Regions from separate parts of the Brevundimonas sp. UBA2503 genome, predicted to be linked through region 3. Evidence: predicted binding sites of a transcription regulator. Region 3 holds the regulator's gene; each other region holds the start of a gene.
What was found. Region 3 encodes LexA, which represses DNA repair genes until DNA is damaged. Its sites were predicted from a motif close to ATGTTCNCNANNTGTTCT; they were not measured.
Positions count from the first base shown of each region.

Region 1 (7,882 bases), on a different contig from region 3:
GGGCGTGTCGCGCCTGCTGGGCGCCATTATCGAGGCCAGCCATGACGCCTCCGGCATCATCTGGCCCGATGCTGTGGCGCCGTTCGATGTCGTGGTGATCAACCTGCGGGCCAGCGACGAGGGTGTCTGCAATGCGTGCGAAGATGCCGTGAACCGGCTGGAAGCGCTCGGCAAGGAGGTGCTCTACGACGACACCGACGAGCGCCCGGGTGGCAAGTTCGCCACGGCAGACCTGATCGGCATCCCGTGGCAGCTGACCATCGGGCCCAAGGGCGTCGCCGAGGGCGTCGTCGAGCTTAAGCGCCGGGCGACGGGCGAGAAGCTGAGTGTGCCGCTGGACGAGGCCATCGCCCGGTTGACCGCATGACCGATACCGTCGGCAAGACTCCGAAGCCCGCCGGGCCGTTCTCTGCCTGGGAGATCGGACTGGCGCTGCGCTACCTGCGGGCCAAGCGCAAGGAGGGCGGCATCGCCCTGATCGCCATCATCTCCTATGTCGCGGTGGCGCTGGCCGTCATGGCCCTGATCGTGGTGATGAGCATCATGGCGGGCTTCCGCGCCGAACTGCTCAGCCGGATGCTGTCGTTCAACGGTCATATGTACGTTCAAGGGCAGGTGCTGAACGACCCCGAGCGCGATCTGGCGCTTGAACGACTCCGCGAGATTCCCGGGGTGGTCAGCGTGACGCCGCTGGTCGAGTCGCCCGCCATGTTCCAGGCCTCGGGCCGGGCAACCGGCGGTCTGGTGCGCGGCATCCGTCCCGAGGACCTGACCTCGATGACCTATGTCTATGACAGCCTGTCACAGACCGCGCGCGACATGTTCGGCAAGGGCGACTACGGCGGTGACTATGTGCTGATCGGCAAGTCCCTGTCCGAGGAACTGGGCATCGGAGTCGGCTCGCCCATCACCCTCTATTCCCCGACCGGGGCCGACAGCGCCTTCGGCAATCTAGGGGGGCTGTCCAAGACCTATGTGGTCGGCGGCATCTTCAGCTCGGGCACGGCGGACTACGACCGGGCCTTCGTCTTCATGCCATTGGAACAGGCGCAACTGTTCTTCGGCAAGGAAGGCCTGTGGGACATCATCGAGATGAAGACCGCTGAACCCGACCGGGTCGAGACGCTGAGAGAGCCAGTCCGAACGGCAGTCGGTGACGGCAATCTGGTCAGCGACTGGCGCGACCGTCTGGCGGCCTTCTGGGGCGCGTTGAAGGTCGAGCGCGTGGCCATGAGCATCATCCTGGGACTGGTCGTCGCGATCGCCGCGCTCAACATCATTTCCGGCATCGTCATGCTGGTGAAGAACAAGACCCGCGACATCGCCATCCTGCGGACCGTGGGGGCCAGCCAGTTCTCCATGCTGCGGATATTCTTCATCTCCGGCGCGGCCATCGGCATTGCCGGAACGGTCACGGGTCTGGTGCTGGGCCTGCTGTTCTGCCTGAACATCGGGGCGATCCAGCATTTCCTGGAGTGGGTCTTCCAGGTCGAGCTGTTCAATGCCGACGTCTATATGCTGGACGCCGTGCCGGCCCTTGTGGACCCCATGGACGTGTTCTGGGTGGCGATGTGGTCCTTCTTCATGAGCTGTGTCGCCGGGCTGATCCCGTCCTGGCAGGCCGCCAAGCTCGATCCGGTGGAGGCGCTTCGCTATGAATAGTCTCGCCCCGGCCGTGCTGTCGGTTCACGACCTGACCCGGACGTATGACACCGCCGCCGGCGGGCTGACGGTGCTGCGCGGCGTCAATCTGGACGTCCGTCCCGGCGAAATCGTTGGTCTGATCGGGCCGTCGGGCTCGGGCAAGTCCAGCCTGCTGCATGCGGCGGGTCTGCTGGAACATCCGACCTCGGGCGAGGTCCGGATCGATGGAGAGGCCGTCGGTGGCCTGCCCGAGCGAGCTCGCACTCATATCCGTCTGGCGCGCATCGGATTTGTCTATCAATTCCACCACCTGCTGCCGGAATTTGACGCGCGGGATAATGTGGCCCTGCCGCTCCGCATCGCGGGGCACGCGCTCGGCGCGGCGCGTGCGCGGGCTGAAGAACTGCTGGTCGCCCTGGGGCTCGCCGACCGGCTGACCCATCAGCCGTCGCAGCTATCGGGCGGAGAGCGTCAGCGGGTGGCCGTGGCCCGGGCCTTGGCCAACCGGCCGCGCCTGCTGCTGGCCGATGAGCCGACCGGCAATCTGGATCCTGCGACCAGCCAGACCGTGTTCGAGGCCCTGCACGATCTGGCCAAGAAGTCCGGCGTGGCGGCCCTGATCGCGACCCACAACATGGAACTGGCCGGCCATATGGACCGCGTCTTTGCCCTCAAGGACGGCCATCTGGAAGAACGCCCGGCGGAGAGCCAGGCCTACTGAGCGCTCAGGGTTTGGGCAGGGGCTTCAGGTCCACAAACGTCGGCGTGCTCTTCGTGGCGCGGGCCTGAATGGCGCCGAGGATGTCGGCGGTGTTCCAGATGGAACCCTGCATGACGGCGGCCCATTCCAGGCCGTCGGCGACGGTGTGGTCGCGGGCGTAGGTGATCGCGGCCTTCGACCCCGAGATCGCCAGAGGCGCCTTGGCGGAGATGGCGTGCGCCATCTCCAGGGTGGCAGCCAGTAGGGTATCGGCGTCCGGCAGCACAGCATTGACGAAGCCCAGACGCTCGGCGCGGTCGGCCATGAGACTGGTGCCCAGATAGGCAAGCTCTCGCACCACACCTTCGGGCAGCAGCAGGGGCAGGCGTTGCAGGCTGCCGACATCCGCCATCATGCCGATGTTGATCTCCTCGATGCGGAAGTACGCGTCGGCCGAAGCGAGCCGCAGGTCGCAGGCGGCAATCATGTCCAGCCCGGCCCCGACGCAGGCGCCCTGCACGGCAGCGATCACCGGGAAGCGGACTCGCTCCAGCATCGACAGGGCGTCCTGAAGTTCGCGGGCCGCCTGATGGAAGGCCTGCCGCTCGGCGGCGGTGTCCGTGCCCATGATAGCGCCGCCGGTGAAGACTGAGGTGTCCATTCCCGCGCAGAAATTCCGGCCCTCGCCCGACAGGACCAGCGCCCGCACATCCCCTGCTGCGTCCAGACCCCTCAAGGCCGGCCCCAGCCCCGTCCAGAAGCGCATGTCCAGCGCATTGGACACTTCGGGCCGTGACAGTCGCAGGTGGGCGACGGCTCCGTCACGGGTGATCTGGAAGGGTTGGGTCTCGGTCATCTCGGCGCCATCGCGATTGGTGGTAAACCCATGCTATCGGTTTTCCATCGAAATGCACTGGAGGACCGCGGCGATGTCGCTCAACGGAAAAACGCTCTTCATCACGGGGGCCAGTCGGGGGATCGGGCTGGCCATCGGCCTGCGCGCGGCCCGGGACGGCGCCAATGTCGTGATCGCCGCCAAGACCGCCGAGGCGCACAAACACCTGCCCGGCACCATCTATTCCGCCGCCGAGGAGATCGAGGCCGCAGGGGGCAAGGCCCTGCCACTGGTCGTCGATGTGCGCAGCGAGGACTCGGTGATGGTCGCGGTCGAGGCCGCCGTCGCCCGGTTCGGCGGGATCGACATCTGCGTCAACAATGCCTCGGCCATCCAGCTGACGGGCACGCTCGCCACCGACATGAAGCGGTATGACCTGATGCATCAGGTCAACGGGCGTGGCACCTTTCTGGTCTCCAAGGCCTGTATTCCGCACCTTAAACAGGCGACCAATCCGCATGTGCTGGCTCTGTCACCGCCGCTGGATCTATCTCCCCACTGGTTCGGCTCGCACGTCGCCTATTCGATGGCCAAGTACAATATGAGCCTGGCGATGCTGGGCATGGCCGAGGAATTCAAGGGCGACGGCATTGCCTTTAATGCCCTGTGGCCCCGCACGGCGGTAGCGACTGCGGCCATCGAATTCGCCCTGGCGGGTAAGGAGGGCCTGGCCCATTGCCGCACGCCCGAGATTCTGGCCGATGCGGCCCATGCCCTGTTCTGCCTGCCGGCGAGAGAGAATACGGGCCGGTTCCTGATCGACGACAGCTTCTTGTACGAGCAGGGCGTGCGCGACTTTGACGTCTATCGCGTCGATCCGACGAAAACGCTGATGCCCGACTTCTTCGTCCCGGCGGACAGCGTGCCGCCGCCCGGTGTCAAGATCGGCTGAGGTCCTATTCGACCGCGGCATCGCCCCAGACCCGGCGCAGGGCCGGGCTGCGGCGACAGCCGATGCGATAGGCCTCGTAGCGGCCCGGATTGCGACGCGCGTAGTCCTGATGTTCGTTTCCGGCCGGCCAGAAGCGGGCGGCCGCAATCACCGGCGTGGTGAAGCTCTGGCCGAGGGCTCGCTCGGCTGCCGCGCGCGAGGCATTGGCGGCGGGGCGCTGCTCGGCGGTGGCAAAGACGGCGGTCTCATAGCTGGGGCCGCGATCACAGAAGGCGCCGCCGGGGTCGGTCGGGTCGATGGTCCGCCAGAACCGGTCGACCAGCGCGCGGTAGCTCACGACGTTGGGGTCGAAGGTCACCTGGATGGCTTCCCGGTGGCCCGTGCCGCCCCGAACGACCTGGGCATAGGTCGGATTGGCGACGGTACCGCCCGCAAAGCCGGAGACTACAGACGACACGCCCCGGACGTTCTCGAACGCCTTTTCCGCCGACCAGAAACAGCCGCCGGCAAAGACGGCGATCTGGCTGCCCGGAGGCGGGGCCTCGGCGGGCGCGGGCGGGGCGGGGCTGCAGGCGGCGATGAGGGCGGCAAGCGCGATCAGGAAACGGGTCATGACTCTGGATACGATGCCGGACGACGAAAGGTTTCAAGCCCCGCTGTTGACACGGAACGTAAACAGAACATAGAACAGAAACGGAACATAATCACGGAGGCTGATCATGGCGCGTTGGGTTCGGGAAATGTTGTCGCTGGCGTCGTGCGGCGGTTTTGTCTGGATGGCGTGGCAGGCCGCCCTGCTGGCCTATTGATCCACCGGAGCGTCGCGCGGCTGGGGATGGATTGGAACGGACGGGGTGTCTGAGGCCAGAATCCTTCCATAGTCATTGCGTGTGCGGGCCGCAGGGCAGGGAGACAGTCGGTGACAGAGGCGTTCGGCGACAGTTTCGTCCACCTGAGGGCCCGTTCCGCCTATTCCTTGCTGGAAGGGGCGATCAAGGCCTCGGCCCTTGGCAAGCTAGCCGCCGAGGCCAGAATGCCGGCTGTGGCCATCGCCGACCGCACCAATCTGTTCGGCGCCCTCGAATTCAGCCAGGCGACCAAGGCGACCGGTGTTCAGCCGATCATCGGGTGCGCCCTGCCGGTCACCGGCATCGGCGGGCAGCGGTCCGAGCGCTGGGCCCGGCTGTCGACCGTGGTTCTGCTGGTCCAGAGCGAGCTCGGCTGGCGCAATCTGTCGGCCCTGTCGTCGCTGGCCTATCTGGAAACCGGAGATCTGGCCGAGCCGGGCGTTCCCTGGGAGCGGGTCCGCGACCATGCCGAGGGCTTGATCCTGTTGTCGGGCGGTCCGGATGGCCCGGTCGATCCCCTGTTTGTGCAGGGCAGGGATGGTGAGGCGCATGAAGCGCTGGCCGAAATGGCCCGGGTGTTCGGTGACCGCTTTTATGTCGAGTTGCAGCGCCACGATCTGGCCGAAGAGCGGCAGGCCGAGGCCGGGCTGGTGGCCTGGGCCTATAAATCCGAAGCCCCGCTGGTTGCGACCAATGACGTCTATTTCGTCCGGGCCGACCGGGCCAAGTCGCATGACGCCCTGTTGTGCATCGCCGACGGCGCCTTCACCGGTCAGGACGATCGCCGGCGGGTGACATCGCACCACTGGTTCAAGTCGGCATCCGACATGCGGACCTTATTCGCGGACCTGCCCGAGGCCTGCGACAACACGCTGGAAATCGCGAAGCGCTGTGCCTTTCTGGTGCCGACGCGGGCGCCGATCCTGCCCCGGTTCGACACCGGCGCAGGGCGAGACGAGGCTGACGAACTGGCATTTCAGGCGCGAGAGGGGTTGAAGGCCCGGCTGGCGGCGGTCGAGGCGGCCGCCCCGGAGCAGGCCTATTGGGACAGGCTCGAGTTCGAGGTCGGCGTCATCCAGCAGATGGGCTTCCCCGGCTACTTCCTGATCGTGTCGGACTTCATCAAATGGGCCAAGCTACAGGGTATCCCGGTCGGGCCGGGCCGGGGCTCCGGTGCCGGCTCTCTGGTCGCCTGGGCGCTGACCATCACCGACCTCGACCCGCTGCGGTTCGGCTTGCTGTTCGAACGGTTCCTGAACCCAGAGCGGGTCTCCATGCCCGACTTCGACATCGACTTCTGTCAGGAGCGGCGGGAAGAGGTGATCGCCTATGTGCAGAAGCACTATGGCGAGGATCGCGTCGCCCAGATCATCACCTTCGGCACGCTTCAGGCGCGGGCCGTGCTGCGCGATGTGGGTCGGGTGCTGCAGATGCCGCTGGGCCAGGTCGACCGGCTGGCCAAAATGGTGCCGGCCAACCCCGCCAACCCTGTCACCCTGGCGCAGGCCATCGAGCTGGAACCCCGCCTGAAACAGGCGCGTGACGACGAACCCGCGGTCGCCACCCTGCTGGCCACGGCGCTGGAACTCGAGGGGCTGTATCGCAACGCCTCGACCCACGCGGCGGGCATCGTCATCGGCGACCGGCCCCTGGTCGAGTTGACGCCGCTGTACAAGGATCCCCGCTCCGACATTCCGGCCACCCAGTTCAACATGAAGTGGGTCGAGCCCGCCGGTCTGGTGAAGTTCGACTTTCTGGGCCTGAAGACGCTGACGGTTCTGGATCGGGCGCACGGCTATCTGGAGCGGCGCGGTGCGGCGGTCGACTTCTCGCTGCTGCCGCTCGACGACCGGGCCACCTATGAGCTGATGGCCTCGGGCCAGACGGTCGGCGTGTTCCAGCTGGAATCCCAGGGCATGCGCGACACCCTGCGCAAGATGCGCTGCGAGTCGATCGAGGAAGTCACCGCCCTGATCTCGCTCTACCGGCCGGGGCCGATGGAGAACATCGACGTCTATATCGACCGCAAATTCGGCCGGGCCGAGGTCGATACCCTTCACCCCTCGCTCGCCGAGGTCCTGAAGGAGACCTACGGCGTCATCATCTACCAGGAACAGGTGATGAAGATCGCCCAGATCCTGGCGGGCTACAGTCTGGGGGAAGCCGACCTTCTTCGCCGCGCCATGGGCAAGAAGAAGAAGGAGGAGATGGATTTCCAGCGGGCGCGCTTCATTGCGGGTGCCTCGGAACGCGGCGTGTCCGAGGAGCAGTCGGGCGGCATCTTCGATCTGGTGGCCAAGTTCGCCGGCTATGGCTTCAACAAGTCACACGCCGCCGCCTATGCCATGATCAGCTACCAGACGGGCTGGCTGAAGGCGAACCACCCGGTCGAGTTCTTCGCCGCCTCCATGTCGCTGGACATCTCCAACACCGACAAGCTGGCCATCTTCTATCAGGACGCCCGCAAGGCCGGGGTGACGCTGCTGGCACCGGACATCAACCGCTCGACGGCCGACTTTGACGTGGCGTACGATGATGAGGGCAAGGGCGCGGTCCTGTATGCCCTCGGCGCCATCCGCAACGTCGGGCTTGAGGCCATGCGCCACGTGGTTCAGGTGCGCGAGGAGGGCGGTCGTTTTGCCGACCTGTTCGACTTCCTTGAGCGGGTCGACCCGCGGGCGGTCAACAAGCGGGCGCTTGAGGGGCTGGCCAAGGCGGGGGCGCTGGACAGTTTGCACCCGAACCGTCGCCAGATCATCGACCAGGCGGATACGCTGATGGCCTATTGCCAGAGCGTGGCCGCCGAGCGCGCCTCATCCCAGGTCAGCCTGTTTGGCGCGGATCAGGCGCATGCCGCGCGGCCCCGGCTGAAGTCGGTGGAGCCCTGGGTCGGGCCCGAGCGG
Region 1 covers NZ_DDOD01000005.1:99,361-107,242, forward strand. The annotation lists gene proS (proline--tRNA ligase) at 1-367, shown strand, start outside; gene B4K74_RS01350 (lipoprotein-releasing ABC transporter permease subunit) at 364-1,662, shown strand; gene B4K74_RS01355 (ABC transporter ATP-binding protein) at 1,655-2,365, shown strand; gene B4K74_RS01360 (enoyl-CoA hydratase-related protein) at 2,370-3,200, opposite strand; gene B4K74_RS01365 (SDR family oxidoreductase) at 3,274-4,131, shown strand; gene msrA (peptide-methionine (S)-S-oxide reductase MsrA) at 4,136-4,744, opposite strand; gene dnaE (DNA polymerase III subunit alpha) at 5,051-7,882, shown strand, end outside.
Region 1: the regulator LexA is predicted to act here: its motif matches at 4,798-4,815, upstream of dnaE (DNA polymerase III subunit alpha).

Region 2 (7,882 bases), on a different contig from region 3:
CGGCATTGCTGCCCCCGCCGCCGCCCAGGGCGAGCTGCTTCTTCAGCTCGGCGACCTGTTTCTCCAGCGCCTTGACCGAGGTCTGCAGCGCCTCGACCCGGCCCGGCACATCGGCGGGCTGGATCTTGAAGTCGCGGGCCAGACCGCGCGCCACGCGGGCCTGGGCTTCCAGATACTGCCGCGCGGGCTCTCCGGTCAGGGCCTCGATGCGACGCACGCCGGCGGCGATGCCGCTCTCCGAGACGATCTTGAACAGGGCGATGTCGCCCGTGCGCGCGACGTGCGTGCCGCCGCACAGCTCGACCGAATAGGGTTTGTCCTCCACCAGGCTGTGGCCCAACGTCAGCACCCGGACCTCGTCGCCGTATTTCTCGCCGAACAGGGCCACGGCGCCCGCGGCAATGGCCTCATCGGGGCCCATCAGCTTGGTCTCGGCGGGCAGGTTCTGACGGATGACGGCGTTCACCTCATCCTCGATCCGGGCCAGTTCGTCGTCGGTCACCGGGGCGTTGTGGCTGAAGTCAAAACGCATCCGCTCGGCGTCGACCATCTGGCCCTTCTGCGCCACGTGCGGGCCCAGCACATTCTTGAGCGCCGCATGCAGCAGGTGCGCGGCCGAGTGGTTCGACCGCGTGGTCAGGCGGGCCAGAGCTGTCACCGAGGCCTCGACCCGGTCGCCGGTCTTCAGCGTGCCCGAGGTAATCTTGATGCGATGGACATTGAGGTCGGGCGCGGGCTTTTGCACATCCAGCACCTCGGCCTGGCCGCCGGTCCAGCTCAGCGTGCCGCGGTCGCCCGCCTGTCCGCCGCCCTCGCCATAGAAGGGGGTGCGGTCCAGCACCAGCTCGGCCTCGGCCCCTTCCGGCGCCTGCTCGGCCGGGGCACCGTCGACCACCAGCGCCAGCACCTCGCCGGTGCCGTCCACATCGTCATAGCCGATGAAGTCGGTCGGCCCGAGCCGGTCGCGCAGCGCCAGCCATTCGGCGGTTGAGGCCGTCTGGCCCGACCCCTTCCAGTGCTCGCGCGAGCGGTCGCGCTGTTCGGTCATCGCCGCTTCGAAACCATCGGTGTCGACGGCAAAACCGCGGCGGCGCGCCTCGTCCTGGGTCAGGTCCAGCGGGAAGCCATAGGTGTCATAGAGGGCAAAGGCGGTCGCGCCGGGCAGGGTGCCGCCCTCGGCCAGATCGCGCGTTGCCTCCTCGAACAGGGTCATCCCGCGGCCCAGCGTGGTGCGGAAGCGCAGCTCTTCCTGCTTCAGCGTGTCCTCGATGGTGGCCTGGGCCCGGGTCAGCTCGGGATAGGCCTCGCCCATCTCGGCCACCAGCGTCGGCACCAGCCGGTGCATCAGCGGGTCTGCCGCGCCCAACAGGTGGGCGTGGCGCATGGCCCGGCGCATGATGCGGCGCAGCACATAGCCCCGGCCCTCGTTGGACGGCGTCACGCCATCGGCGATCAGGAAGGACGACGACCGCAGGTGGTCGGCGATCACCCGGTGGCTGGGCGCCTGATCACCCTGGGCGGCCACGCCGGTGGCCTCTTCCGAGGCGTTGATCAGGGTGCGGAACAGATCGGTCTCATAGTTGGAATGCACGCCCTGCAGCACGGCGGCAACGCGCTCCAGCCCCATGCCGGTGTCGATCGACGGCTTGGGCAGGTTCAGGCGCGTGCCGTCTTCCTGCTGTTCGAACTGCATGAAGACCAGGTTCCAGATCTCGACCCAGCGGTCGCCGTCCTCGTCCGGCGTGCCCGGAGGTCCGCCCCAGATGTGGTCGCCGTGGTCATAGAAGATTTCGGTACACGGACCGCACGGGCCGGTGTCGCCCATCGACCAGAAATTGTCCGAGCCGGCGATGCGGGTGATGCGGCTTTCGGGCAGGCCGGCGATCTTCTTCCACAGGTCGAAGGCCTCATCGTCGTCGATATAGACGGTGGCCATCAGCCGGTCCTTCGGAATGCCGAAGTCCTTCGTCACGAGGTTCCAGGCGGCCTCGATGGCGTGTTCCTTGAAGTAATCGCCGAACGAGAAATTGCCCATCATCTCGAAGAAGGTGTGGTGGCGGGCGGTATAGCCCACATTGTCCAGGTCGTTGTGCTTGCCCCCGGCGCGCACGCATTTCTGGGCACTGGTCGCGCGGTTGTAGGGGCGCTTCTCCTGACCGGTGAAGACATTCTTGAACGGCACCATGCCGGCATTGACGAACAGCAGGGTCGGATCGTTCTGCGGCACCAGCGGCGCGGACTGCACCTTGGTGTGACCATCGGCGGCGAAATAGTCGAGGAAGGTCGAACGGATCTCTTTGAGGCTGGACATCGGGGCGGGCTCGGTCAGTCGGGAGGAAACGGGGAGGCAGCCGTCATACAGAGGAATGCGCCGGATTGCATCACCTGCCCGTGATCAGCGGGCGCGACATTGCGGCGGGCGACGGCGGGCCGGGGGAGGGCTAGGGTCCAGCCATGCGCGAAGTGGTCGTCTGGTATGACGGGGCCTGTCCCCTGTGTCGCCGCGAGATCGGCATCATGCGGCGGCTGGACCGTGGCGGTGCCCTGACCTTCGTCGATGTGGCCCAGCCGGGCGCGGCCGAGGCCTGTCCGCTCGACCCGGCCGACATGCTGTCCCGCTTTCACGTGCGCGAGGACGGGCAGTTGCTGTCCGGCGCCGCCGCCTTCGCCGCCATGTGGCGCGCCATTCCGATCCTCCGCCCCTTCGGCCTCATGGCTCGCAACCGGATGGTGCTGGCCCTGCTGGAGCGGCTGTATGTGCAGTTCCTCAAGGTGCGCCCGCGCCTGCAGCGGCTGTTTCGCTGACAGCCGTCCACAACGGACGAAGCCGCCCGACCGGGGGGTCGAGCGGCTTCTTTTCCCCGAACGGATGTCACGGGGTCGGTGGCGGGTCGCGAGGCACCGCCCGGGGAAGTCTGAAAGCCGAGCGGCTTGAGGGCGATCAGCCCTCGAGGTCCTGCCCCTCGTCGGGCTCGGGCGAGCCCAGCAGTTCGTCGTCGATCTTGCTGGTCGACTGACGCACGGCCTTTTCGATCGAGGCCGCCACATCGGGATTGGCCTTGAGGAACTCGCGCACATTCTCGCGGCCCTGGCCGATGCGCTGGCTGTCGTAGGAGAACCAGCTGCCGGCCTTTTCGATCACCCCGGCCTTGACGCCCAGGTCGATGATCTCGCCCAGTTTCGAGATGCCCTCGCCATACATGATGTCGAAGATCACCTCGCGGAACGGCGGGGCCACCTTGTTCTTGACCACCTTGACGCGGGTGGTGTTGCCGACCACCTCGTCGCGGTTCTTGATGGCGCCGGTGCGGCGGATGTCGAGGCGCACCGAGGCATAGAATTTCAGCGCATTGCCGCCGGTGGTCGTCTCGGGCGAGCCGTACATGACGCCGATCTTGTGGCGGATCTGGTTGATGAAGATGACGATGCAATTGGTCCGCGAGATCGAGGCGGTCAGCTTGCGCAGCGCCTGGCTCATCAGGCGGGCCTGAAGGCCGGGCAGGCTGTCGCCCATCTCGCCCTCGATCTCGGCCCGGGGCGTCAGGGCGGCGACCGAGTCGATCACCACAATGTCCACCGCGCCCGACCGCACCAGGGTGTCGGTGATTTCCAGCGCCTGCTCGCCATTGTCCGGCTGGCTGACCAGCAGGTCGTCGAGGTTCACGCCCAGCTTCTGGGCATAGACCGGGTCCAGCGCATGTTCCGCGTCAACAAACGCCGCCACGCCGCCGACCTTCTGGATCTCGGCCACCGTGTGCAGCGCCAGCGTGGTCTTGCCGGAGCTTTCCGGGCCGAAAATCTCGATCACCCGGCCATAGGGCAGGCCGCCGATCCCCAGCGCCATGTCCAGACCCAGCGAGCCGGTCGAGACGCTTTCGATCTCGGCCACCATCCCGCCCTTGCCCAGCTTCATCACCGAGCCCTTGCCGAACGCCCGGTCAATCTGGGCCAGCGCCGCTTCCAGAGCCCGCGCCTTGTCGCCGTCTTCCTTGCCCACCAGTTTCAAAGCCGCCTGTGCCATTGCCTTCGACTCCCTTGCCATGATTCCCATCCGACTTCGGGAGAGACCCGCCACAGGGATGGACATCCACCCCCGGCCCGCTCCCGGTGACCGGCATATGTGCATGTTTTGTTCTGGTTGCCAATATGTTCTTTTTTCGAGTGCGACCGGGATTGACGTAGGGGGCCGTCTGATGAAGCGGGGTTCATCACAAAGACCACAAAGACCCCACAAAGGACACAACGAGGTCGAGCCCAAGCATCCCCCCGCTGTGATGAAGCCCGTTCTTAAGTCCCCTCTCCCGGCGGGAGAGGGGGTTGGGGGTGAGGGGCTCTCCGCATCCTTCGGCGTGAGCCGTCGCACCGGTCCTGCCACGGCGTTCGCCGACGGACACCGCCGCCCCTCATCCGGCGCTCACGCGCCACCTTCTCCCATTGGGAGAAGGGACAATTTATCGTGCGGGACCTTGGCGACGGGCACACCCCCTCTGTGCCCTTCGTGCCTCCTTTGTGTCCTTTGTGATGAACCTCTTTCTTCTCCCTTCTCCCCATCGGGGGAGAAGGAATGCTGAGCTGGCGCCCTCAGCTATGATAGCCGCCCCCGAATTCCCGCGCCCTTTCAACACCCCCACCGTTTCCCGGACCGTTCTTCCCGACCCGGTCCAGCGGTGTGCAACCCTCTGGCTGTCTCCGCCGCAGGAGAGGCGCCTCGGGACCCAGGCACTGACGCGGCGGCGGGGGCCGGTCGAGCGGGATTGCCCGGTGTAAACACCGGGGTCCGGGGCGTTTCTGGACGCCTCGCCCGTCGCGGGCTGAGTCGTCTGGAAGAGGTCGAACCGGGTTAAACGAGCCGGGCCGCGCAAGTTCGTCGGCGCCCCCGGTCCCGGCGGAAGAGACCGGAGCTTCAGACCGCTCGCGTGAACCGACCGGGGCGGCGCCAGGCCAGGTGCCGAAACTCACACACGCTCCCTGACGGCGAAAGCACGGGAGCACACGGTTCCGGGCCCCCGGCCCATGCGCCGCCCGCCTCTCCATCACCTCTGCCCCAAGGGCGAGAGGGGCTTCGGCGTGGGCGCGAAGGCGCGCCCCTCACTTCACCTTTTTGTAAACGGTCAGGCCCAGGACGAAGACGGCGACCGCGATGATGACGGCGATCCAGAACAGGATGATGGCGATGTCGACGAAAACGCCGGCAAGGCCCGTGAAACCCAGCACACCCAGGATCAGGGCGATGACGGCGAGAATGATGGCCCATTTGATCATGGGGGTGGCTCCTCAGTGAAGATGTGTATCGCCCCGCAACGCCACCCGGGGCGGCGACGTTCCGGAAACAGCCTGTTGCACTGCAAGAAAAATCCGCTTCCCCATTGATCCAATGGCCAAGCTTCGCGTTGGATGGGGCATGACAAAAACAAACAAGCCCGCCGTCCTGAACATTCGCAATGCCCGCGCCGCAGATGTGGAGGCCATCGCGGCCCTCGTCTCCAAGGTCTACAAATCCATGCCGCCGTATACGACGGGCATGCTGCGCGGCCAGATCTCGGCCTTCCCCGACGGCCAGTTCGTGGTCGAGTACGAAGGCGACATCGTCGGCTATGCCGCCGGCTTCCGCATCGATGAAAAGACGGCGATGAGCCAGCACACCTGGTCGCAGATCACCGGCGGCGGCTATGCCTCGCGTCACGATCCCATCGGCGAATGGTTCTATGGCATGGAGGTCTGCGTCGACCCCGACCGGCGGCGCCTGCGCATTGGCCAGCGCCTGTATGATGCGCGGCGCGACTTCTGCGAGGCCAAGAATCTGAAGGGCATCGTTTTTGGCGGACGCATGCCCGGGCTGGCGCGCAAGAAGGCCACCTATGCCGAGCCCGAGGCCTATCTGGATGCCGTCTCGGCGCGCAAGGCCAACGACCCGGTGATCGGCTTTCACCTGCGCACGGGTTTCGAACCCATCGGCGTGCTCAAGGGCTATCTGGCCTCCGATACGGCCTCGATGGGCCACGCCGCCCACATGGTCTGGCGCAACCCCTATTTCGTCGAGGAGCGGGGCAAGGGTTCGGCCTTTGCGGTCAAGGAGAACGTCCGCATCGCCACCGTCCAGCTGCAGGCGCGCAAGGTGGCGAGCTTTGAGGAGTTCATCGCCAACATCGAATATTTCGTCGATGTGACCGCCGACTACCGGACCGACTTTGTCGTCTTCCCCGAACTGTTCACCCTGCAGCTGCTGTCGCTGGAAAAGAAGAAGCTGACGCCGGCGGAATCGATCGAGGCCCTGACCCGCTATACGCCCCGCTTCATCGAGGCCCTGCGCAAGATGGCGGTCGAGTACAACATCAACATCATCGGCGGCTCGCACCCGACCCAGACCGACGACGGCGACATCCAGAACGTCGCCTATGTCTTCCTGCGCGACGGCTCGGTCCACGCCCAGGAAAAGATCCACCCGACCCCGAACGAGCGGCACTGGTGGAACATCAAGGGCGGCGACATGGTGCATGCCATCGACACCGACTGCGGCCCGATCGGCGTGCTGATCTGCTACGACTCCGAATTCCCCGAACTGGCCCGGCGGCTGGTCGACGAGGGGGCGCGCATGCTGTTCGTGCCGTTCTGTACCGATAACCGTCAGGGGTACCTGCGGGTGCGCTATTGCTCGGCGGCGCGGGCCATCGAGAACCAGTGCTACATCGCCCTGTCGGGCAATGTCGGCAATCTGCCCAATGTCGAGAACATGGACGTCCAGTACGCCCAGTCGTGCATCCTGACGCCCTGCGACTTCCCCTTTGCGCGCGACGGCATCGCCGCCGAGGCGTCCGAGAATGTCGAGACCATCACCGTCGCCGACCTGGACCTCTCCGACCTCGCCTGGGCCAAGGCGCAGGGCACGGTCCGCAATCTGCGCGACCGCCGCTTTGATCTCTACAAGACCGTCTGGACCGACGGCGGCTGAGGCGGGTCAGCCGGGCATGAAGACGAGGGCCGAGGCCGAAACGGAGACCGCCGCCACGATCAGCACCAGTCCGATGATCCTCAGGCCCGACCACGGCCCGGCGCCCGGACTGTTCGGCGTCATCAGCGCCAGCGGCGCCGCAAGGCTCAGCCACAGCAGGGCGATCAGGGCCAGTATGCCCGGCAGGTCCATGCCGATGCCGAGGAACACCGGATGGCCCATGGCCAGCAACCAGCCCCCAACGACCACGGTCGCGACGACCGGGATCAGACCGATCCGGACCCGCCTCAGCTCCGGATCGATCGCGGCGACGAAGGCGGCAGCCGCGACCGCGACCAGCCCGGGCCACAGCAGCAGGAAGGCGGCCTCCGGCAGCAGCGCCTGCGCCACCGCGCCCAGCACCAGCACCAGCCCGATCAGCCCCAGCCAGCGCGGCCAGGGGCTGGCCGCCGGTGGCGGCACCGGAATGGCGGCGACAAGGGCCAGAGCGGTCATGCCCGCGCTGACCGGGTCCCAGCCGCCGATCAGCTGGACCAGCAGACCGAGGACCGCGACGGTGCCCATCCACGCCATGCGCAGCTTGCCGCTCGCGCCCGCCAGAAACACCAGTGCCGCCCCGAACAGGGCCAGACCGGTAGCGACTTCCATCAAGGGCAGCCGCTCCAGCAGCTGATAATAGACATCGGCCGACTCGACCCGCCGCAGCATCGGCCCCGCCGCCAGCCGCACCGCCTGCGCCAGAACAAAGGCCCCCGCCAGGAAGGCGACGCCATCGACGGCTCCTCGCAACAGACTGGCCAGCGCCGTCCGGCTGCGGAAGACGGCAAAGGCCAGCAGCCCAAGCGACAGAAGCACCAGTCCCCAGCCCCAGGGCGCTGCCATGACGAGCATCGCCCCGCCGAACGCATCGGCATAGACGCGGTCCGGTCCGGC
Region 2 covers NZ_DDOD01000008.1:47,830-55,711, forward strand. The annotation lists gene alaS (alanine--tRNA ligase) at 1-2,311, opposite strand, end outside; gene B4K74_RS02915 (thiol-disulfide oxidoreductase DCC family protein) at 2,455-2,805, shown strand; gene recA (recombinase RecA) at 2,942-4,021, opposite strand; gene B4K74_RS02925 (DUF1328 domain-containing protein) at 5,089-5,262, opposite strand; gene B4K74_RS02930 (bifunctional GNAT family N-acetyltransferase/carbon-nitrogen hydrolase family protein) at 5,402-6,949, shown strand; gene B4K74_RS02935 (M20/M25/M40 family metallo-hydrolase) at 6,956-7,882, opposite strand, start outside.
Region 2: the regulator LexA is predicted to act here: its motif matches at 4,136-4,153, upstream of recA (recombinase RecA).

Region 3 (7,882 bases):
TCATAGTTTTTGTACACGCGGTGGCCAAAGCCCATCAGCTTGTACTTCTTGTCCTTCACGCCCTGGATGAACTCCGGAATCTTGTCCGGAGTGCCGATCTCTTTCAGCATGTTCAGCGCCTCTTCGTTGGCGCCGCCGTGCGACGGGCCCCACAGGCAGGCGATGCCGGCGGCGATACAGGCGAACGGGTTGGCGCCCGACGAGCCCGCCAGGCGCACCGTCGAGGTCGAGGCGTTCTGCTCGTGGTCGGCATGCAGGATGAAGATGCGGTCCATGGCCTTGGCCAGCACCGGATTGACCTCATAGTCCTCGGCCGGAACGGCGAAGCACATCCGCAGGAAGTTCTCGGAGTAGTTCAGGTCGTTGCGCGGCGACACGAAGGGCTGGCCGACGTGGTATTTGTAGGCGCGCGCCGCGATGGTCGGCATCTTGGCGATCAGCCGGATGGCCGAGATGTTGCGCTGAACCGGATCATGGATGTCCAGGCTGTCGTGATAGAAGGCCGACAGGGCTCCGACCGTGCCGACCATGATGGCCATCGGGTGGGCGTCGCGGCGGAAGCCTTCGAAGAAGCGGTCGAACTGCGAATGCAGCATGGTGTGCATGGTGACGCTGTTTTCGAAGGCCGCATATTGCTCGGCCGTCGGCAGCTCGCCACGCAGCAGCAGGTGACAGACCTCCACAAAGTTCGACTGGGAGGCCAGCTGGTCGATCGGATAGCCGCGGTGCAACAGGACGCCCTTGTCGCCGTCGATGAAGGTGAGGGCGCTTTCGCAGGACGCCGTCGACGTAAAGCCCGGATCGTAGGTGAAGGCGTCGGTGGCGCCGTACAGTTTGCGGATGTCGATGACGTCGGGGCCGGTCGAACCGGACAGAACCGGCAGGTCGACGCTCTTGTCGCCATAGGTGAGGGTGGCGGTGCCGGTCGGGGAGGTCGTGTTGGTCATCTGCGTCCCTGTGTGCATGCCGACCGGGTGCCCCCCGACCGGGGCGAACCGCTTAGGAGTCGCGATCCGCAAATGAGTTATGGCCGTTCACTTAGTATGTTGCAGCGCATCATCCAAGCGACCGAGGGCGTCTTCCCGCGATAAAGAGGCCAGTGTCTTTGCGATATCGGGAGAGGCAGCCCCCCCCGTCAAGGCCGCACGGACCGCTGGCCCGATCTTGCCAAAGCCGACACCTTCGCTCTCGGCAAAGGTTTTCAGCGTCGAATCAAGCGCCTCGACCGTCCACTCAGCCTGATCGCGGAGGGTGGGGATCAGCCGCGCGAGACGTTCGGTCGCTTCCGGTGTCAGCTGACCGGCCGCCTTTTCGGAAATGGTGATCGGGCGGGGGGCGAGGGCGAATGCCGCCTGTTCGCGCAATTCGATCAGGGTCGTGGCCCGGTCCTGGATATGCGGAACGACGCGGGCGAGGGCGGCCTTCTCGGCCTCGGACTGCGCCACCAGATCGACCAGACGGGCGACATCCGCCTGCCGGATCCAGTGGGCATTGACGTGGGCCAGCTTGGCAAAGTCCAGCCTGGCCGGGGCCTTGTTGATCCCGGAAAGGTCAAACCATTCAATCGCCTGGGCGTCGTTGAACAGTTCGTCGTCACCGTGGGCCCAGCCGAGGCGGGCCAGATAGTTGCGCATGGCCTCGGGCAGGTAGCCCATATCGGCATATTCGTGCACCGCCTGGGCGCCGTGGCGCTTGGACAGCTTGGCGCCGTCGGGGCCGTGGATCAGGGGGATGTGAGCAAAGACCGGGCGGGTCCAGCCCAGGGCGTCATAGATCAGGGCCTGACGCGCGCCATTGTTCAGATGGTCGTCGCCGCGAATGATGTGGGTGACCCCCATGTCGTGGTCATCGGCCACAACTGCCAGATTATAGGTCGGATTTCCGTCCGACCGCAGCAGCACCAGATCATCCAGATCCTCGGCGCGCCAGTTGACGGGCCCCTGAACGGCGTCGTCGAGGGTCACGCGCGTGTCCAACGGACGCCGGAACCGGACCACATGCGGCTGGTTCAGGTCGCCCTCGGCCGGGTCGCGATCGCGCCAGGGCGAGACAAAGGTGCGCTTTTCGGCCCGCGCCTCATCGCGCAGACGACCGGTCTCTTCGGTAGAGGTCCAGTCGCGATAGGCATGGCCTTTCTCTACCAGAGTATCGACAACCTCGCGGTGACGGTCGGCGCGCGCGTGCTGGAAGACGGGCGGGGCGTCGGCGGTCAGGCCCAGCCAGTCCAGCCCGTCGAAAATCGCCTTCACGGCGGCCTCGGTCGACCGCTCGCGGTCGGTGTCCTCGACCCGGATCAGGAAGCGCCCGCCATGCCGCCGGGCAAAAAGCCAGTTGAAAAGCGCCGTTCTTGCCCCCCCAATGTGCAGGTATCCCGTGGGAGAGGGAGCGAAGCGCGTGACAACAGGGCCCGCTGGGGCCCGGGGGGTCAATGATGCGGGGGAGTCAGTCACAGGGTGAGGGTCTGGCCACGGTTCAGGAAGAGGCCGCCCTTATAGCCCCTGAAACGCTTGTGCCCAGCCTGGCAAAGCGATTTGCCGGGCGGGTGGTCGAGGGTGCGCGCGACGCCCTTCTGGCCCAGACCGACCGCTGGCGGCTGTGGGCCCCTGTGGCCTTCGGCGGTGGCTGCGGTCTCTATTTCGTTCTGAAGGCCGAGCCGCCGCTGTGGCCGCTGTTGCTGGCGGCGGTGGTCAGCGCGGCGGTCTGGTGGAGCGTGCGCCGCCATGGCCCCGGGCGCGGCCTGAGCGTCCCCTTGATGTTTCTGACGTTCTTTTTCGCCGGTTTGACGGTTACCAAACTGCGCTCGGACAATGTCGCGGCGCCCATTGCCCCCGCGACCTCGGATCCGGTCGTGGTGGAAGGCTGGGTGCTGGACGTCGACAGCCCAGGGGCGCGGGGCGCCCGCATCATCATGGCCCCCGTCCGGGTGCAGGGACTGGCCCCCGAGGAAACCCCGATGCGGTTGCGCGTGACGGTGCGGGGCGAGGCCCCCCGGCCGGGTGACGCCGTCAGCGTCTTTGCCATTCTGAACCCGCCGCCGGGGCCCGCCGCGCCCGGGGCCTATGACTTTGGCCGGACGGCCTGGTTCCAGAGCATGGGCGGCGTGGGGTTCGAGCTGGGCCAGACCCGCTGGATCGATCTGCCCCCGCCGCCGGACCCGCTGCGCCGCGCCATGGCCGTCAACCAGTTCCGCTTTGGACTGGCCGAGCGGCTGGTCGAGCGCCTCGGCCCCCGGGTGGGCGGGGTCGCGGCGGCCATGACGACCGGCCATGAAAGCTGGATCGCGCAGGAGACCTACGACACCATGCGGGACTCCGGCCTGATCCACATCCTGTCGATCTCGGGCCTGCACATGGCCATCGTCGGCGGCTTTGTCTTCTTCGCCGTGCGCTTCGGTATCGCGGCCTGGCCGTGGCTGGTGCTGCGCGTGCCGGGCAAGAAGGTCGCCGCCTGGGCCGGCTGGATCGCCGTCGTCGCCTATCTGATCATCTCGGGTGCACCGCCGCCGGCCGAGCGGGCGGCGATCACGGCCTCGGTCGCCTTTCTGGCCATCATCCTTGATCGGCCCGCCATCAGCATGAATGCGCTGGCGGTGGCGGCCTTTGCCGTCCTGCTGCTGCAGCCCGAGGCCATTGTCACGCCGGGCTTTCAGATGTCGTTTGCCGCGACCGCAGCCCTTGTGGCCCTGGCCGAGTCTTGGCCGCGCCGCCCGCGCGAGATCAAGGTGCCCCTGCCGATCCTGCTCGTGCAGCGGGCCGGCACATGGGTCGGACTTGCGATTCTGGCCAGCTTCGTCGCCGGCATGGCCACCGGCCCCTTCGCCATGCAGCATTTCAACCGGACGGCGGTCTATGGCCTGCTGGCCAATATGATCAGCTCGCCCATCGCCGACTTCATCATGATGCCGATGCTGGCGCTGGGGGTCTTACTTCAGCCGTTCGGCCTTGGCGGGCCGTTCCTGACGGTCGCGGGCTGGGGGATTGAGGCGATCATGGCCGTCGGGGCCTGGATCTCGACCCTGCCGGGGGCGGTGATCCATACCGCCAGTGCGCCGGTCATCGCCCTGCCGGTCGCCTTCATCGGCATTCTGGTGCTGTGCCTGTGGCGCGGGCGTCTGCGGTGGCTGGGCCTGCCGCTGGCCTGCGCGGTGATGATCTGGCCCCGGCATCCGACGCCGGACCTGTGGATCGCCGACGCGGGCACGAATGGCGCCATTGTGACGGAGGACGAGGCCCTGGTGGTCCGCAAGGTCGGGGCGTTCTCGCGCGATGTCTGGTCGGGGCGGCGGGGGCTGACGCTGGTCGAGCGCCCGGCCAAGGGCTGGACCTGCGGACGGGTCCATTGCGCGCCCGACACGCCGGGCCCGCTGGCGCTCTGGTGGGGGCGCAGCATCCCCGATGAGGCGCAGTTGGCGGCCCTATGTCAGTCGGCCGAGGTGGTCAGTGTCCGGGTTGAGCTGACAAGCCTGCCCGAAGCCTGCGCCGACCGTCTGGTGCTGGATGGTCGCGACTACGCCACGGGCGGCAGTGTCGAGCTGTGGCGTACAGCAGGGGGCTGGCGCGCCCTGTGGTCAACGACCGAGCGCGGCGCGCGTCCGTGGAACCGGCTGGGCGACCCCGATTATCAGGAATAATCCGCTATCAGGAGTAGCGGCGGATCAGCCCGACCAGACGGCCCTGCACCTTGACCTGATCGGGGCCGAAGATGCGCGTCTCATAGGCGCGGTTGGCAGGCTCCAGCGCGATGGAGGCGCCGCGCTTGCGCAGGCGCTTCAGCGTGGCCTCCTCTTCCTCGACCAGGGCCACGACGATCTCGCCGCTGTTGGCGGTGGTGACCTGACGGATGATGGCAAAGTCGCCGTCCAGAATGCCCGCCTCGATCATGGAATCGCCCTCGATCTCGAGCAGATAGTGTTCGCCCGCGCCCAGCAGGGCCTCGGGCACCGACATACGGTCGCGCTCGTGCTGGATGGCGGAAATGGGCGTGCCCGCCGCGATCTTGCCCAGCAGGGGCAGTTCCCGGGTGCCGCCGCTGTCGTGATTGGCATTGGCCGCAGCACGACCGCCGCCCTCGATGACGTCTGGCACGAAGGGCCCGCGCGTGCGCGCCGGGGTGACCGCCGCCTGATCCGGCAGCTTCAGCACTTCCAGCGCCCGGGCGCGGTGCGCCAGACGGCGGATGAAGCCGCGTTCCTCCAGCGCCGTGATCAGCCGGTGAATGCCCGATTTGGACGCCAGATCCAGCGCCGCCTTCATCTCGTCAAAGGAGGGCGAAACCCCGGTCTCGCGGATGCGCTCATGAATGAACATGAGCAGTTCGTGCTGTTTGCGCGTGAGCATGGAGACCTCTGACCCGAATCTGTTCCGCCTGTGGACAATAGCGGAACACACCGCGAACGTCCATCCAGTGTTCGTGAGGTGTTCTGGTTAAGGAGGGGTTAGCGGGACGCCTGGCCCATCAACGCCCGCGTCGCCGCCTCCACATCCGCCTGCCGCATCAAACTCTCCCCGACCAGCAGGGCGTCGGCGCCGGCTGCCACGACAGTGGCCACGTCCTGCGGGGTGAACAGGCCACTCTCGGCGACCAGGGTGGCGCCTTCAGGGGCCAGGGGCGCCAGTCGGGCGAAGGTGGCGATGTCGACCTCGAAGGTGCGGAGCGACCGGTTGTTCACGCCGACGAAGTCCGCGCCCAAGGCCACGGCGCGCGCCATTTCGGCTTCGTCATGGGTCTCGACCAGGGCGTCCATGCCAAAGCGCCGGGCCTCGGCCAGCAGGTCGGCGGCGAGGGTGTCATCGATCATGTCCATGATGATCAGGATGCAGTCGGCGCCCAGCGCCCGGCTCTCGGCGACCTGCCACGGGTCGACGAGGAAGTCCTTCCGCAGACAGGGCAGGCGGACGGCCTTGCGGGCCGCGACCAGAAAGGTGTCGTCGCCCTGAAAGCTCGGCCCGTCGGTCAGCACCGACAGACAGTCCGCGCCGCCGCGTTCATAGGCGCGCGCCAGTGCGGGCGGGTCGAAGTTTGCGCGGATCAGGCCCTTTGACGGGCTGGCCTTCTTGATCTCGGCGATCAGGCCGGGGCGGCCGGTGGCCTGGCGGGCCAGCAGCGCCGCCTTGAAGCCGCGCACCAGAGGGGCCTCAGCCGCGCGGGCCTCCACATCGGCCTGCGACAGGGTCGCCTTGCGCGCCGCGACGTCCTCGCGCTTGTAGGCGGCGATGCGGTCCAGCACGTCGCTCATGCCCGGGGCTCGGCTTCAAGGGACTCGGGCCGCATGTGGCTGATCGCGGACAGGCGGGTCAGGGCCGTACGGGCCGCGCCGTCATCGATGGCCCGGGCGGCCAGCGCCACGCCCTCGGTCAGAGACTCGGCCCGGTCCGCGACCACCAGGGCCGCCGCCGCATTCAGCAGCACAATGTCGCGATAGGCGCCGGGTGCGCCGTCCAGCAGGTCGGACAGGGCCTTGGCATTGGCCTCGGCATCGCCGCCCACCAGCGCCTCGGGATCGGCGCGGGGAAGGCCTGCCTCTTCGGGCGTGACGGTAAAGCGGCGGACGGAGCCGTTGTGCCATTCGGCCACCTCGGTGGGGCCGGTGGTGGTCAGTTCGTCCAGCCCCTCGCCGTGGACGGTCCAGGCGCGCTCGGCCCCCAGACGCCCCAGCACCTCCGCCAAGGGTTCCAGCAGGGCGGGGTCATAGACGCCCATGACCTGACGCCTTGCCCCCGCCGGATTCGACAGCGGCCCCAGCAGGTTGAAGACAGTCCTGAACCCGATTTCTGAGCGGATCGGGCCGACGTGGCGCATGGCCCCGTGATAGGCGGGCGCGAACAGGAAGCAGATCCCCGCCTGATCCAGGGCGCGCAGCTGGATCTCGGCCGGGGCCATCAGATCGACACCCAGCGCGGCCAGCACATCGGATGAGCCGGACTTTGAGCTCAGCGCCCGGTTGCCATGCTTGGCGACCTTCAGCCCCGCACCCGCCAGCACGAGGGCCGCAGCCGTCGAGACGTTCCAGGTGTGGCGGCCGTCCCCGCCCGTGCCGCAGGTGTCGATCACCGGATAGGGCACGGGGAAGGGCGTGGCGGCCTCGCGCATGGCGGTGGCAAAGGCGGCGATCTCCTCGACGGTCTCGCCGCGCATCCGCAGGGCGGTGACGGCGGCGGCGACCTGGGCGGGGGTGGGCTCACCCCGAAGGCAGGCAGCGAAGAAGGCGCGGGCGTCCGGCCCGGCCAGCGGGCGGCCCTCGATCAGCTGGGACAGCAGTCCCTTGAAGCCGTCGGACATCTCAGGCCGCCTGTGTGCGGCGGACACCCGCCAGATCGAGGAAGTTGGCCAGCATGGCGTGGCCGTGCTCGGTGGCGATCGACTCGGGGTGGAACTGGACGCCGTGGATCGGTCGGCTGACGTGGCTGAGGCCCATGATCTCGCCGTCCTCGGTCCAGGCCGTGACGGTCAGGACGTCGGGCAGGGTCTCGCGCCGCACGGCCAGCGAATGATAGCGGGTGGCGGTGAACGGCGAAGGCAAACCGGCGAACAGGGTCTGGCCCTCATGATGGATGGGCGAGGTCTTGCCGTGCATCAGCGCCTTGGCCCGGATCACCTCGCCGCCGAAGATCTGGCCGATGGCCTGATGGCCCAGACAGACGCCGAGGATCGGCAGGGTCGCGGGCGCCTGTTCGATCAGCGACAGACAGATGCCAGCCTCATTGGGCGAGCACGGGCCCGGCGAAAGCAGCACCGCCTCCGCCCCGGCGGACAGGGCCTGATCGACGGTCAGCTCGTCGTTGCGGACGACGCGCGTCTCCACGCCCAGCTCGGCCAGATAGTGGACGAGGTTCCAGGTGAAGCTGTCGTAGTTGTCGATGACGAGGATCATGAGCGGCTTCTA
Region 3 covers NZ_DDOD01000024.1:4,501-12,382, forward strand. The annotation lists gene gltA (citrate synthase) at 1-947, opposite strand, end outside; gene gltX (glutamate--tRNA ligase) at 1,035-2,429, opposite strand; gene B4K74_RS11360 (ComEC/Rec2 family competence protein) at 2,429-4,630, shown strand; gene lexA (transcriptional repressor LexA) at 4,638-5,336, opposite strand; gene trpC (indole-3-glycerol phosphate synthase TrpC) at 5,435-6,235, opposite strand; gene trpD (anthranilate phosphoribosyltransferase) at 6,232-7,278, opposite strand; gene B4K74_RS11380 (anthranilate synthase component II) at 7,280-7,870, opposite strand.

Region 4 (7,882 bases), on a different contig from region 3:
CCGGCGCGGGCGATCTGCCAGGCGGCTTCCGAGCCGGCCAGGCCGCCGCCGATCACATGAATGGGGGAGGGGGAAGAGGTCATCGCGGCTTTCTAGACACGCCGGACGACTTCGTCAGCAACCGTCTGGTCGCATGAGGGGGCAAGAGGGTAGGATGCGGGTGACGGGGGAGGCGGAATGTCTGCGAACACGGCATCGAGAGGTCACGTGCGCCGGTTGCGGCCGACACGGGCGCTGGCCAGCGCGCTGCAGGGCCTGCCACGTCTGTGGGCCGGGGGCTGGGCCGGGCTGTTGCTGCTGATGCTGATGATCCCGCTGGGCGGCTGGACGGCGGGGTCTGAGGCCGCGCAGCATCTGTTCACCGTCATGGCCGTGGTCCTGACCCTGGCGGTCTGGACCGGCCTGACTGCCGTGGCGCTGGACCGGGACCCGCCGCCGGGTGGCGTGGCCACAGGACCGGTGCTGCTGCGGGTGGTGCTGGCGGCGGTTCTGAACCTGATCTTTCTGGCCATGATCGCCGTGGTGCTGGCACTGGTCAGCCTGGCCATTGCCGGTATGTCGGGGCTGAACCTTGAGGCCATACAGGCCCGCGACTGGGCCAACGTCGGGCCGGTCTGGCAGCTGGGGGTGCTGGGGCTGGTCGGTCTGATCGTGCTTGTCGTGCCGCTGTTGCTGATCGTGCGGTTGTCGCTGTTCGTGCAGGCGACCGTCGGGCGCGGCCATGCGGTGTCGCTGAACACCATGGGAATTGCCCAGGGCAGTTTCTGGGCGCTGATGCTGCTGTTCCTGACGCTCGCCGTGCCGCCGCTCGCCGTTCTGGGGTGGGCCGCGTCCCACGGGTTGACCGGATTCGCCATGGTGGCGCTTATCGGGCTATGGATGCCGGTGTCGGCGGGGGCGCTGGCGGCGGCCTATGGCCAGCTGGAGTACTGGAGTCCGGACGGTCCGGGCCACCTCGGGGGAGGGTGAGATGAAGACATTCGACATCATGGAGGCCTTGGCCGAGCCGTTCCGGCAGGCCGGGCGCCGGCCGCTGGCGACCATCGTCTGGGGACTGGTGGGTTTGTTGCCCAGCGTGGGCGGTCTCGCACTGCTGTTCCATGTGTTCGGCGGGGACATGTTCATCGATGACCCCGACTTCGAATCGGGCGCCGACATGGCGACCTTCTTCCAGTTCCAGAGCTGGTCGCTGCTGGTCAATCTGCTGGAGTGGTTGGTGTCCATCGTCGTGATCGTGGCAGTCACGCGGGCGACCTTTGCCGGACGACGCAAGGACGGCGCTTTCTTCATGCGGGTGGGTGCGGACGAGTTCCGGGTGCTGATCGCCAGCCTTGTGATCGCCATCGTGGCTGTGCTCGCCCTGATCGTGCTGGCCCTGATCTGTGTGGGGATCGGGGCGCTGATCTGGCAACTGCCGGACCTGCCGCGCGCGCTGGGCCTTGTCGTGCTCGGGATCGCGGCCTTCCTGCTGATCCTGCTGGCCTCGGGGCGGGCCTATCTGATCCTGCCGGCCTGTGTCTGGCACCACAGTCTGGCGTTCGAGCAGGGCTGGAAGCTGGGGCGGCGTCAGTCGTGGAAGCTGGTCGGCCTGCTGATCATGCTGCTCATCGTCACGATCGTCATGACCCTGGTGATCATGGTGGTGGGGCTGATACTGTTGCTGATCATCGGCGCCATCCTGGGGGGCTGGGATATGCCGGCCATGGATGACCCCGAGGGCTGGGTCATGAACATGTTCGAGCAGCCGCTGGTCTGGGGCGTGACGGCGGCTGTGCTGCTGATCCCGCTGGCCTGGGTGCAGGGGTTCTTCCAGCTGCTGGGCAATGCGCCTTTCGCCCATGTGGTGCGCGAACTGTCGGCCGAGGCGGACAGCGCCGCGGAAACCACGGCTGACAATCCGGACGAGTCCGTCTAAGGCTGGGGCCTCATCAATCGGGGAGGGTGTGGTGATGACGTTTTCTGCAACAGACGCGGCCTTTGAAGGTTTTCGCGTGGTGCGGCGCAAGCCGATGGTGCTGCTGTGGTGGGCCGCCTTTTATCTGGTCAGCTTCGCACTGATATTCCTGCTGGCTGCCGGCCCGATCGCGGGCGTGATGGCCGCAGCGTCGGATCTTGAGAATATGGGACCCGGCGCGACGCCCGAGGATCTGCGGCCGTTCATGATGGCCTATCTGGCCGTGTTTCCGATCCTCATCCCGCTGGGCATATTGATGGGGGCTGTCCTCAACGCCGCCGTGGCGCGCTCGGTTCTGGAGCCCGGCAAATCGGCATTTGGTTACCTTCGGATCGGTATGGATGAGGTCCGCGTGGCCGTGGTCTCCGTGGTCCTGTCGATCGTCATGGGCCTGGCCGCGATGGTCATCTTCGGAGTAGCAGGGTTCATTGCCGGATTCCTTGGAGCCGCCGACGTACCGGGGGGGGCGCTGATCATTGTCGTGGTGTTCCTCGCAGCGATTGCGGCGATGATCTGGCTGGCGGTGCGGTTGTCGCTGGCCATTCCGATCACCGTGGCCGAGAAGCGGTTCGCTTTCTTTGACTCGTTCAAGGTGACGGGCGGGCATCTGTGGGGGCTGATCGGCATGGCGGTCATCGCCTTTGTCATGACCCTTGTTGTCAGCATTCTGACGTCGATCGTCTTTTTCCCCCTGACCATGGGTATGGGAGCGGCCGTTGACTGGGAATCGCTGGAAGGCATGAACGCCATGGGCATCCTGCAGGCCATCGGTCCGATGGTGGCGGTCGCCATCGTCCTGCAGGCGATCTCGTCGGCGCTGCTGGCGGCGGTCATGTATGCGCCGTTTGCCGCCGCCTACCGCGATCTGAAGGGCACGGGCACGCCCGAGCTGGCCTGATCGCCTGACTGACCGATCAACGATGAAGCCCGGGCGTCAGGCTTTCGCCCGGGCTTTTCGTTTGGCCGGTGCCGGCTCGGCCGTGAGCGCCACCACACGCGCCTTGCGGCGGTCCTCATGGCGCTCCAGCACGGGCTTGAGGTAGCGACCCGTCCAGCTGGCGGCGTTGTCGGCAACCTGTTCCGGCGTGCCGACCGCGACGATCTCGCCGCCCCCGTCGCCGCCCTCGGGGCCAAAGTCGAGCAGCCAGTCGGCCACCTTGATGACGTCCAGATTGTGCTCGATCACCACGATGGTGTTGCCGGCCTCGACCAGTTCCTGAAGGACCTCGAGCAGCTTGCGCGTGTCCTCGAAATGCAGACCGGTGGTCGGCTCGTCGAGGATGTAGAGGGTCTTGCCGGTGGCGCGTTTCGACAGCTCCTTGGACAGCTTGACACGCTGGGCCTCACCGCCCGACAGGGTGGTGGCGGGCTGGCCGACCTTGACGTAGCCCAGGCCCACGCGCTCCAGCGTCAGCATACGGTCGCGGATCGGCGGCACGGCCTTGAAGAAGGTCGCGGCCTCCTCGACCGTCATATCCAGAACGTCGGATATGCTCTTGCCCTTGAACACCACTTCCAGCGTTTCGCGGTTGTAGCGTTTGCCCTTGCAGACGTCGCAGGTGACATAGACGTCGGGCAGGAAGTGCATCTCGATCTTGATGACGCCGTCGCCCTGACAGGCCTCGCACCGCCCGCCCTTGACGTTGAAGCTGAACCGACCGGGGCCATAGCCGCGCGCCTTGGACTCCGGCAGGCCGGCGTACCAGTCGCGGATCGGCCCGAACGCGCCGGTGTAGGTGGCCGGGTTCGAACGCGGGGTGCGGCCGATGGGCGACTGGTCGATGTCGATGACCTTGTCGAAATGCTCCATCCCCTCGATGCGGTCGTGGGGGGCCGGGGCGTCAGAAGCATTGTGAAGGCGGCGCGCGGCGGCCTTGTACAGCGTCTCGATGGTGAAGGTCGACTTGCCCCCGCCCGACACGCCGGTGATGCAGGTGAACAGGCCGACCGGGATCTCGCCCGTCACGTTCTTGAGGTTGTTGCCGGTGGCGCCCGAGATGCGGAGCATCCGCTTGCGGTCGACCGGGCGGCGGCCATCGACCGGCAGTTCGATCTCGCGCTCGCCGGTCAGATATTTGCCGGTCAGGGACCTGGGGTTGGCCATCACCTCATCCGGCGTGCCCTGGGCGCAGATCTCGCCGCCGTGGACGCCCGCAGCGGGGCCCATGTCGATGACATGATCGGCGGTCAGGATGGCTTCCTCATCGTGCTCGACGACCAGCACGGAGTTGCCGAGGTCGCGCAGGCCGCGCAGGCTGTCCAGCAGGCGGCTGTTGTCGCGCTGGTGCAGGCCGATGGACGGCTCGTCCAGCACATAGAGCACGCCGGTCAGGCCCGAGCCGATCTGACTGGCCAGACGGATGCGCTGGCTCTCGCCGCCCGAAAGGGTGCCGGAGTTGCGCGACAGGTTCAGATAGTCGAGCCCGACATTGTTCAGGAACCGCAGCCGGTCGGTGATCTCCTTGAGGATACGCCGGGCGATCTCGGCCTGCTTCTCGGTCAGGGTCTCCTCAAGGGTCGAGAACCAGAGGTATGCCTTCGAGATCGACAGGGCGTTGACGTCGGCGATGTCCTCGCCGTTGATCTTGACGGCCAGAGCCTCGGGCTTCAGCCGCTTGCCGCCGCAGGACTCGCAGGGCGTCTCGGACTGGTAGCGGCCCAGCTCCTCGCGCACCCAGGCGCTGTCGGTCTCGCGCCAGCGACGCTCAAGGTTCGGAAGCACCCCCTCGAACGGCTTGGAGACCTCATATTTGCGGGCATTGTCGTCATAGACGAATTTGATCTTCTCCTTGCCCGTGCCGCCCAGGATGACGTCGCGCGCCTCCTGCGGCAGGTCGCGCCAGGACTTGTCCATCGAGAAGCCATAGTGGCGGGCCAGTGCCTGCAGCGTCTGGGTGTAGAGGGGCGAGGGACCGCGCGACCATGGGGCGACCGCGCCCTTGTGCAGGGTCTTGTCGGTATCCGGCACCACCAGCCCGGCGTCGAACGCCAGCTTGACGCCCAGGCCGTCGCACGACGGACAGGCCCCGGTCGGGCTGTTGAACGAGAACAGCCGCGGCTCGATCTCGCTGATGGTGAACCCCGACACCGGACAGGCGAACCGCTCGGAAAAGATGATCCGGCGCGGCTCGGTCTCGCCCTCGGCCACACTGGCCCATTCGGCAACGGCGATGCCGTCGGTCAGCTTCAGCGCGGTCTGCAGGCTGTCGGCGTAGCGGCCCTCAAGGCCCTCCTTGGTGATCAGCCGGTCGACCACGACATCGATGTCGTGCTTGAACTTCTTGTCGAGGACCGGCGCGTCCTCGATCGGATAGAATTCCCCGTCGATCTTCAGCCGCTGATAGCCCAGCCGCTGCCATTCGGCGATTTCCTTGCGGTATTCGCCCTTGCGGTCGCGCACCACGGGCGCCAGCAGCAGGATGCGCTCGCCCTCGGGCAGGGCGGTCAGCTTGTCGACCATCTGGCTGACGGTCTGGCTCTCGATCGGCAGGCCCGTGGCCGGCGAATAGGGCACGCCGACCCGCGCCCACAGCAGGCGCATATAGTCGTTGATCTCGGTCACCGTGCCGACGGTCGAGCGCGGGTTCTTCGACGTCGTCTTCTGTTCGATCGAGATGGCCGGCGACAGGCCTTCGATCAGGTCGACGTCCGGCTTGCCCATCAGCTCCAGGAACTGGCGCGCATAGGCCGACAGGCTCTCGACATAGCGCCGCTGGCCCTCGGCATAGATGGTGTCGAACGCCAGCGAGGACTTGCCCGAGCCCGACAGCCCCGTCATGACCACCAGCTGGCCACGGGGAATGTCGACATCGACGCCCTTGAGATTGTGCTCGCGTGCGCCGCGCACACGGATGAAGTCGTGTTTTTCGATCATGCCTGTCCGGGAACGCAGAGAGGGCCGGACGGGTCCGGCGTGCCGCCGCTATATGGGCACTGAATCGCAGGATGCAGCAAGAACATTTAGGGAACCTGCGAGGGACTGGCCGGTCTTCTCACGGCTTCGTGCGGCGAATGCGGCTTGCACCCCGGAGCCTTTGACCCCATTCTGATGTCTTCGCGTGAGTAGTTTCGGAGGCCAGACGATCATGATCAGCGCTGTGGAAATCGGTTTCGCCCTTTCCCTCGTCGCCCTCGTGGTCGCCTATGTCTCGCTCCAGCCTCGCCCGAAACCCGTCCCCATCCGCATTCGTGACGCTCAGCGGCGTCGCCGCCCGGACGCCTGACGGCCGAACCCTCTTCGAAAATCTGAGCCTGTCGCTGGGGCGCGAGCGCACCGGCATCGTTGGTCGCAATGGCACCGGCAAGACGACCCTGCTTGATCTGATCGCGGGGGACCAAGCTCCGGCCGAAGGCCATATCGTGCGCAATGGCTCCATCGCCCGTCTGCGACAGGACGCCGGGGCCGTGCCGGGCCAGACCGTGGCCGCCGCGCTGGGGGTCGAGGCGGCGCAGGCGCGGCTGGCCCGCATTCTGGCGGGGGACGGTACTGCCGACGACCTGGCCGAGGCCGACTGGACCCTTGAGGCGCGACTGGAATCGGCGCTGGCAGCCGTGGGGCTGGGCGGATTGGCGCCGGCCCGCGAGGCGGCGACGCTCAGCGGGGGCGAACGGACGCGGCTGGAGCTGGCGGCGCTGGAGCTGGCGGGGGCCGAGCTGATCCTGCTGGATGAACCCACCAATCATCTTGATGCCGACGGCCGCGCACTTGTGGCCGAGCGCCTGTCTCGCTGGCCGGGCGGGGCGGTGGTGGTCAGTCACGACCGCGCCCTGTTGCGCCAGATGGACCGGATCGTCGAGTTGTCGCCGCTGGGGGCCACGGTCTATGGCGGCAACTACGACCTCTATGCCGAGCGCAAGGCGATCGAACGGGTCGCGGCCGAGCACGATCTGGCCGTAGCCGAGAGCGAGGTCGCCCGCACGGCCGCCGATGCCCAGCGCCGGGCCGAAGGCAAGGCCCGGCGGGATCGCGCGGGGCGGAAGAAGGGCATGAAGGGCGATATGCCCAAGATCCTGCGGGACTTCCGCGCAGAGACAGCCGAGAATTCCGCCGGCCATGACGCCCGGCTGGCGGCCCGTCAGGCGGCAGAGGCCGAACAGACCCTGGTTGCGGCGCGTGAACGGGTCGAGCGGGTGCGGCGGATGACCCTGCCCCTGCCTGAGACAGGACTGGCCGCCGGGCGACAGGTGCTGACTCTGCAAGGCGTCAGGGTCGACGGCGAACGAGGCCTTCGGGTCGGTCCCGTCGATCTGAGGCTGACCGGAGCGGAACGGGTGGCGATCACCGGCCCCAACGGGTCGGGCAAGACCACCCTGCTGGACCTGATCGCAGGGCGGATCATGCCGTCAGCGGGCACGGTCGAATGCGCGGTGCCGCTGGCCCTGCTGGACCAACACGCCGGTTTGCTGCGCGACGACGAAACCCTGATCGAGGCCTGGCAGAGGCTGAACCCGGACGGCACACTGAACGACGCCCAGGCGGCGCTGGCGCGGTTCCTGTTCCGCAATGTCGAGGCGCACAAACGGGTGGAGACCCTGTCGGGCGGCGAGCGCCTGCGGGCCGCTCTCGCCTGCGTGATGACGGGCACGCGTCCGCCGCAGCTGCTGGTGCTGGACGAGCCGACCAACCATCTGGACCTGGACGCCATCGAGGCGGTCGAGGCCGCGCTGGCCGCGTGGGACGGGGCGCTGGTGGTCGTCAGCCACGACCGCGACTTTCTGGACGCGGTCGGGATCGAGCGCGAGATCCGGCTCTAGTTCTCCGACGACGGATCGCCTGGCACCGTCTGCACCGGCGGGGCGTCCGCCGGGTTGGTCGGCACCGGCGGGGTCGTCAGCGCACTGTCCTCGGTGCGGACGCCACGCAGGTGCTTGGCCTCTTCCTTTTCGCCGATGTCGAGGAAGCCGGGGGCCGAGGCGTTGTGCTGTTCC
Region 4 covers NZ_DDOD01000011.1:221,945-229,826, forward strand. The annotation lists gene trmFO (methylenetetrahydrofolate--tRNA-(uracil(54)-C(5))-methyltransferase (FADH(2)-oxidizing) TrmFO) at 1-83, opposite strand, end outside; gene B4K74_RS06565 (hypothetical protein) at 178-969, shown strand; gene B4K74_RS06570 (hypothetical protein) at 971-1,915, shown strand; gene B4K74_RS06575 (hypothetical protein) at 1,950-2,852, shown strand; gene uvrA (excinuclease ABC subunit UvrA) at 2,889-5,828, opposite strand; gene B4K74_RS06585 (ABC-F family ATP-binding cassette domain-containing protein) at 6,143-7,708, shown strand; gene B4K74_RS06590 (TerC family protein) at 7,705-7,882, opposite strand, start outside.
Region 4: the regulator LexA is predicted to act here: its motif matches at 5,908-5,925, upstream of uvrA (excinuclease ABC subunit UvrA).